2 regions of the Kitasatospora sp. NPDC059408 genome follow, and region 2 is predicted to be linked to the other one. Evidence: riboswitches for the same ligand, from Rfam matches in the RefSeq annotation. Region 2 holds a riboswitch; the other holds the start of a gene.

Region 1 (3,394 bases), on a different contig from region 2:
CCGCTGGGGGCGGACGGGGCCTCGGTCGCCGGGGCGTTCTGGGGCTTGGGCTGGACGGCGGGCTGGGCGACGGGGGGTTGGGCGGTCGTGGTCGCGGCCGCCATCGGGGCGGCTGTCGGCGCGGGGGTGCTGAGGGTCCGCACGTGGGCCTCCGTGGCGGTCGTGGTGGGAGCGGTGGTGAGGGTGGTCGTGGTCATGGGGGCGACGGTCGTCGTGGCGGCGGCCGCGGTGGTGCCGAAGTCGAGGTCGGGCTGCGGCGGTCCGGCGTCGCCGTTCACCGGCCGGCCGTTCACCGGGGTGTCGAGGCCGTAGTAGCGGTAGAGCTGGAGCTCCTGGGCCGGCGACAGGTGCTGGCCGACGCCGAAGTCCGGCGAGTCCTTGACCAGCGACTTGTCGTACGGCACGCGGAGCTCGTCGCCGGAGAACTCGCTCGTGGTGAGCGGGACGAAGGCGTCCCGGCCGAAGATGCCGGTGCGGACGGCGGCCCACTCGGGCTGGCCGGTGGCGTCGTCCAGGTACACCTCGTCGACCGTGCCGATCTTGTCTCCGTTGCGGTCGACCGCCTTGTGGCCGATGAGGTCGCGGGGGTCGATATCGGTTTGCACTCTTTCCTCCAGTGCGCTGCGCCTGCGGAACTCCCGCAGGACGGCGGCCGGAGCAGCCGTGCCGTCCGCCACTTCACACCAAAAGCCATCAACCGGACGGCCGCGAGCGGGGTGCGTCCGGACGGGCTGCGGGGTGGGCCGTTCGGGGGACGCGCGTAGACCCCGGGTGACCGGACACACCCGTGATCGAACGGGCTCCCGCTGGTACCCTGGGCCGCGACCGCCGAGCCCGCTCGGGAGAGTCCCCGAAGGCGAAAGCCACTGGTCGGGGCGCCGAAGGAGCAACTCCTCCCCGGAATCTCTCAGGCATCCGTACCGTGTGGGATAGGTCACTCTGGAAAGCAGGGCAGGACCGCCGGCGAGGGAGCCGACGGCCACCACCCTCACCGACGGTGCAAGCCGGCGGAGCGCCCACGGCGCGCCGCGCGGGCGAAGCTCTCAGGTCCCGATGACAGAGGGGGAGGCCTGTCGGGTCCGCCCGCCACCAGGCCCACCCGCTGTCCGCAGCGGTGCAGGCCGACCGGCGTGCGTACCCCCGCCGGTCCGTGACCAGGAGGCCTCGACCACCATGAACGCCCAGTCGAACGCGGGACGCCCGAGCGGCGCCGTCACCCTCACCGAGCTCGAGCAGGCCAGCCCCTTCGAGAACCGCCACATCGGCCCCGACGCCGCCGCGCAGGAGAAGATGCTGGCGCAGGTCGGCTACGGCTCGCTGGACGAGCTCGCCGCCACCGCCGTGCCCGAGGCGATCCGTTCCATCACGGGTCTGGACCTGCCCGCCGGCCGCAGCGAGGCCCAGGTCCTCGCGGAGCTGCGCGAACTGGCCGGCCGCAACCAGGTGCTCCAGCCGATGATCGGCCTGGGCTACTACGGCACCTTCACCCCGCCGGTGATCCTGCGCAACGTCCTGGAGAACCCGGCCTGGTACACCGCGTACACCCCGTACCAGCCGGAGATCTCCCAGGGCCGCCTGGAGGCGCTGCTCAATTTCCAGACCCTGGTCTCCGACCTGACCGGCCTGCCCACCTCGGGCTCCTCGCTGCTCGACGAGTCCACCGCCGCCGCCGAGGCGATGGCGCTGGCCCGCCGCGTCACCAAGGTCAAGGGCGGCGTGTTCCTCGTCGACGCCGAGACCCTGCCGCAGACCGTCGCGGTGATCAACACCCGTGCCGTGCCGACCGGTGTCGAGGTCGTCGTGGCGGACCTCTCCGAGGGCATCCCGGCCGAGATCGCCGAGCGCGGCGTCTTCGGCGTGCTGCTCCAGTACCCGGGTGCCACCGGTGTCGTGCGCGACCTCGCCCCCGTCATCGAGCAGGCCCACGGCCTCGGCGCGATCGTCGCGGTCGCCGCCGACCTGCTGGCGCTGACCCTGCTCAAGTCGCCCGGCGCGCTCGGCGCCGACATCGCCTGCGGCACCTCGCAGCGCTTCGGCGTGCCGATGGGCTTCGGCGGCCCGCACGCCGGCTACCTGTCGGTGCGCGCCGAGTACGCCCGCTCGCTGCCCGGCCGCCTGGTCGGCGTCTCCGTCGACTCGGACGGCAACCGCGCCTACCGCCTGGCGCTGCAGACCCGCGAGCAGCACATCCGCCGCGAGAAGGCCACCAGCAACATCTGCACCGCCCAGGTGCTGCTCGCCGTCATGGCCTCGATGTACGCCGTCTACCACGGCCCGGACGGCCTGGCCGACATCGCCCGCCGCACCCACCGTTACGCCGCCGCCCTCGCCGAGGGCCTGCGGGCCGGCGGCGTCGAGCTCCTGCACGGCGAGTTCTTCGACACCGTCACCGCCGTCGTCCCGGGCCGCGCCGCCGAGATCGCCGCCGCCGCCCGTGCCAACGGCATCAACGTGTACCAGGACGGCGAGGACCGGATCTCGGTCTCCACCGACGAGACCACCACCCGTGAGCACCTGGCCGGCGTCTGGGCCGCGTTCGGCGTGCCCGCCGTCGAGGCCGCCGAGACCGCCGAGGCGCTGCCCGCCGCGCTGCTGCGCGAGGACGAGTACCTCACCCACCCGGTCTTCCACAGCCACCGCTCGGAGACCGCCATGCTGCGCTACCTGCGCCGCCTGTCGGACCGGGACTACGCGCTGGACCGCGGCATGATCCCGCTGGGCTCCTGCACCATGAAGCTCAACGCGACCACCGAGATGGAGCCGGTGACCTGGCCGGAGTTCGGCCAGCTGCACCCGTTCGCGCCGATCGACCAGGCCCAGGGCTTCCTGACCCTGATCCGCCAGCTGGAGCAGCAGCTGGTCGAGGTCACCGGCTACGACGCCGTCTCGATCCAGCCGAACGCCGGTTCGCAGGGCGAGCTGGCCGGCCTGCTGGCCGTCCGCGCCTACCACCACGCCAACGGCGACACCCAGCGCGACGTCTGCCTGATCCCGTCCTCCGCGCACGGCACCAACGCGGCCTCCGCCGTGATGGCCGGCATGCGGGTCGTCGTGGTGAAGACCCTCGTCGACGGCGACGTGGACGTCGAGGACCTGAAGGCCAAGATCGAGAAGCACCGCGACAGCCTGTCGGTGCTGATGGTCACCTACCCGTCCACCCACGGCGTCTATGAGACCGAGATCACCCAGATCTGCGCCCTGGTGCACGAGGCCGGCGGCCAGGTGTACGTGGACGGCGCCAACCTGAACGCCCTGGTCGGCCTCGCCAAGCCGGGCAAGTTCGGCGCGGACGTCTCGCACCTGAACCTGCACAAGACCTTCTGCATCCCGCACGGCGGTGGCGGCCCGGGCGTCGGCCCGGTCGCGGTGCGCGCCCACCTGGCGCCGTACCTGC
Region 2 (3,394 bases):
CCGCCGGGCAGCGGCGCGGTTCCCAGCGCGCGGCCGAGCGCCTCGTTCACCGCCGCCGGGTCGGCCGGGGCGGCCGGGTCCAGCTGCACGCCGATGAACATCACGGTCGGCTCGCCCTCGATGCTCGCGAGCGCGCGGCGCGCGGTCAACACTCCCGGCAGGGCGGCGAGTTCGGCCCGACAGACGGCCAGGAAGTGCTCCGGATCCTCCCCCGGCACGGGCTCGCGCAGCGCGACCCGGCCACCGGTCGGCGCCGAGGGGTCCTCCCAGCGGTCCTCGCGCGGACCGCGGCGCAGCTCGGCGACGCCCTGCGGCGGCACCGGGATGCCCACCGCGGCCTCGGGGTTGACGGCGATCCCGACGCCCAGCGGCAGCCCGCGGGCGAACTCCCAGGCCGGGGCGACCGCGAACGCCATCCCCGGCGCCTGCTGGAGGAACACCTCCTGCGAGGAGAAGACCGGGACGTACGGCTCGCCGCCCAGCTCGATCGTCGGCAGGTCCAGCGACTGCCCCTGCGGGTCGCCGCCGGCGGGCAGCGGGATCCACACCTGGCTGCGGGCCAGCACCTCGACCACCCGCGGCGTCGCGCCCGGATCGCCCAGCGCGGCGGTGAGCACCTGCTCCAGCTCGTTGGCCGGCCAGGCCCCGCCCGGCGGCGGCGTGTCCGGGCCGCCCCACCCCTGCTGCTGCTCCACCGGGTACCCCATGCGCCCCTGTACCGCCCTCTGCCGGTCGGCCGCCCACTGCTGCCGACGCGCAGCAGTCTAGGGTGCGTGTTCCCTTGTGTGGCGTGTGGCCGGGTCCCCTGTGGTGTGTGACCGGGTCCCCCCTCCCATCGGTGCCGCGGACGTGCCATGATGTGCGCGTCCGACGGCGTCGTGCGCAGTCGGCCCCACTAACTCCATACCGGCCGCTCGAACCCGCGCGGGAGAGTCCGGAGTGCCCCGTCTGGTGGCACGGCCGGCGCCGAAGGAGCAAGTCCTCCCCGGAATCTCTCAGGCCCCCCTACCGCACGGGTTAGGCACATCTGGAAAGCGGCGCACGGCCTGTCGTGCGCCCACCCACGGTGCAAGCCGCCATCCTGTCCGGAAAGCTGGAAACAGCGACGGGCCGCTGCGCGGTGAAGCTCTCAGGTTCGACGACAGATGGGGAGACCCACGCCGCCGCATGCCCGCGCGCAGGAGTCGGTCCCCGAGCGGGTCCGGTCCGGCGCGTGCACCCCTGAGTGCCCAGACCGAGGAGTTCCCAGGCCATGTCGTCCCTCCGCCTCACCGCGCTCGACGCGCTGCACCGCGCCCTCGGCGCGACCATGACCGACTTCGCCGGCTGGGACATGCCGCTGCGTTACGGCAGCGAGCGCGAGGAGCACCTCGCCGTCCGCACCAAGGCCGGTCTGTTCGACCTGTCCCACATGGGCGAGATCACCGTGACCGGCCCGCAGGCCGGCGAGATGCTGGACCACGCGCTGGTCGGCTTCGTCTCCGCCCTCGGCGTCCTGCGCGCCCGCTACACCATGATCTGCGCCGAGGACGGCGGCATCCTGGACGACCTGATCGTCTACCGCCTGCGCGAGGACTCCTTCCTCGTCGTCGCCAACGCCTCCAACGCCCAGCTGGTGCTGGACGAGCTGATCGCCCGCGCCAAGGGCTTCGACGCCGTCGTCACCGACGACCGCGACACCTACGCGCTGATCGCCGTCCAGGGCCCGGAGTCCACCGCGATCCTCGCGAAGACCACCGAGGCCGACCTGCCCGGCCTGAAGTACTACGCGATCCTCCCGGCCCGGGTGGCCGACCGGGACGTGCTGCTCGCCCGCACCGGCTACACCGGCGAGGACGGCTTCGAGATCTTCTGCGCCCCGGCCGACGCCGAGCCGGTCTGGCAGGCGCTGACCGCCGCCGGCGAGGGCCACGGCCTGGTGCCGTGCGGCCTGTCCTGCCGCGACACCCTGCGCCTGGAGGCGGGCATGCCGCTGTACGGGCACGAGCTCTCCACCGACCTGACCCCGTTCGACGCCGGCCTCGGCCGGGTCGTCCGCTTCGACAAGACCACCAACGACGGCGCCTTCGTCGGCCGCAAGGCCCTGGAGAAGGCCGCCGCCGAGGCGGAGTCGACCCCGCCGCGCGTCCTGGTGGGCCTGGTCTCCGAGGGCAAGCGCGTGCCGCGCGCCGAGTACACGGTGGTCTCCGCCGACGGCGCCCCGATCGGCCGGATCACCTCGGGCGCGCCGTCCCCGACGCTGGGCAAGCCGATCGCGATCGCCTACGTGGACGCGGCCCACGCCGCCCCCGGCACCGCCGTCGCGGTGGACGTGCGCGGCAAGCACGAGCCGGTCGAGGTCGTCGCCCTGCCGTTCTACAAGCGCGCCCGCTGAGGATCTTCCCGGGCCCTCGGTCACCACTGATCCGCGACGAAGCCGTCCGCGCGGCGGCCCGCTTCGTCGTACCCGCTTCCCATCCTGGAGAATGACGCCATGAGCAACCCCCAGCACCTGCAGTACACCAAGGAGCACGAGTGGCTGACGGCCGCCGAGGACGGTGTCTCGACGGTCGGCATCACCAAGCACGCCGCGGACGCGCTCGGTGACATCGTCTACGTGCAGCTGCCCGAGGTCGGCGACGAGGTGACCGCCGGCGAGACCTGCGGCGAGCTGGAGTCCACCAAGTCGGTCAGCGACCTGTACTCCCCGGTGACCGGCGAGGTCGTCGAGGTCAACCAGGACGTCCTGGACGACAACGCCCTGGTCAACAGCGCCCCGTTCGAGGGCGGCTGGCTGTTCAAGGTCAAGGTGGAGTCCACCGACGAGCTGCTCAGCGCCGACGAGTACACCGCCTTCATCGGCGGCTGACCAGGCCCTTGGCGCGGCGGGCCGCAGCGCGGCGGCCCGCCCCCCTCACCGCCCACCCGTCACCCGCCGCCGCCCTTCCGAGGGCGCACTTCGCGCGGCGGTCCCGATTCCTCCTTCGCCCCGGGAAGACCACACCATGACGGTTCTCAACGAATCCCTGCACTCGCTCGACCCGGAGATCGCCGCCGCGGTCGACGCCGAGCTGCACCGCCAGCAGACCACCCTGGAAATGATCGCCTCCGAGAACTTCGCCCCGGTGGCGGTCATGGAGGCCCAGGGCTCGGTGCTCACCAACAAGTACGCCGAGGGCTACCCCGGCCGCCGCTACTACGGCGGCTGCGAGCACGTCGACGTCGTCGAGCAGATCGCGATCGACCGCATCAAGGCCCTGTTCGGCGCCGAGCACGCCAACGTCCAGCCGCACTCGGGCGCGCAGGCCAACGCCGCCGCGATGTTCGCGCTGATCCAGCCGGGCGACACCATCCTGGGCCTGAGCCTGGCCCACGGCGGTCACCTGACCCACGGCATGAAGATCAACTTCTCCGG

Evidence for each region. Region 2 has a riboswitch for glycine ahead of gcvT (glycine cleavage system aminomethyltransferase GcvT). Riboswitches for the same ligand answer to the same signal wherever they lie in the genome.
Region 1: another riboswitch for glycine. It lies ahead of gcvP (aminomethyl-transferring glycine dehydrogenase); the one in region 2 lies ahead of gcvT (glycine cleavage system aminomethyltransferase GcvT).

Annotation. Positions count from the first base shown of each region.
Region 1 is NZ_JBHYWI010000123.1:4,868-8,261, forward strand. Features, by position in the region: gene ACFXDE_RS41105 (YsnF/AvaK domain-containing protein) at 1-197, opposite strand, end outside; partial or broken gene ACFXDE_RS41110 (PRC-barrel domain-containing protein) at 225-605, opposite strand; glycine riboswitch at 830-933, shown strand; gene gcvP (aminomethyl-transferring glycine dehydrogenase) at 1,174-3,394, shown strand, end outside.
Region 2 is NZ_JBHYWI010000061.1:28,712-32,105, reverse strand. Features, by position in the region: gene ACFXDE_RS31665 (enhanced serine sensitivity protein SseB C-terminal domain-containing protein) at 1-707, opposite strand, end outside; glycine riboswitch at 916-1,021, shown strand; gene gcvT (glycine cleavage system aminomethyltransferase GcvT) at 1,253-2,374, shown strand; gene gcvH (glycine cleavage system protein GcvH) at 2,474-2,848, shown strand; gene glyA (serine hydroxymethyltransferase) at 2,985-3,394, shown strand, end outside.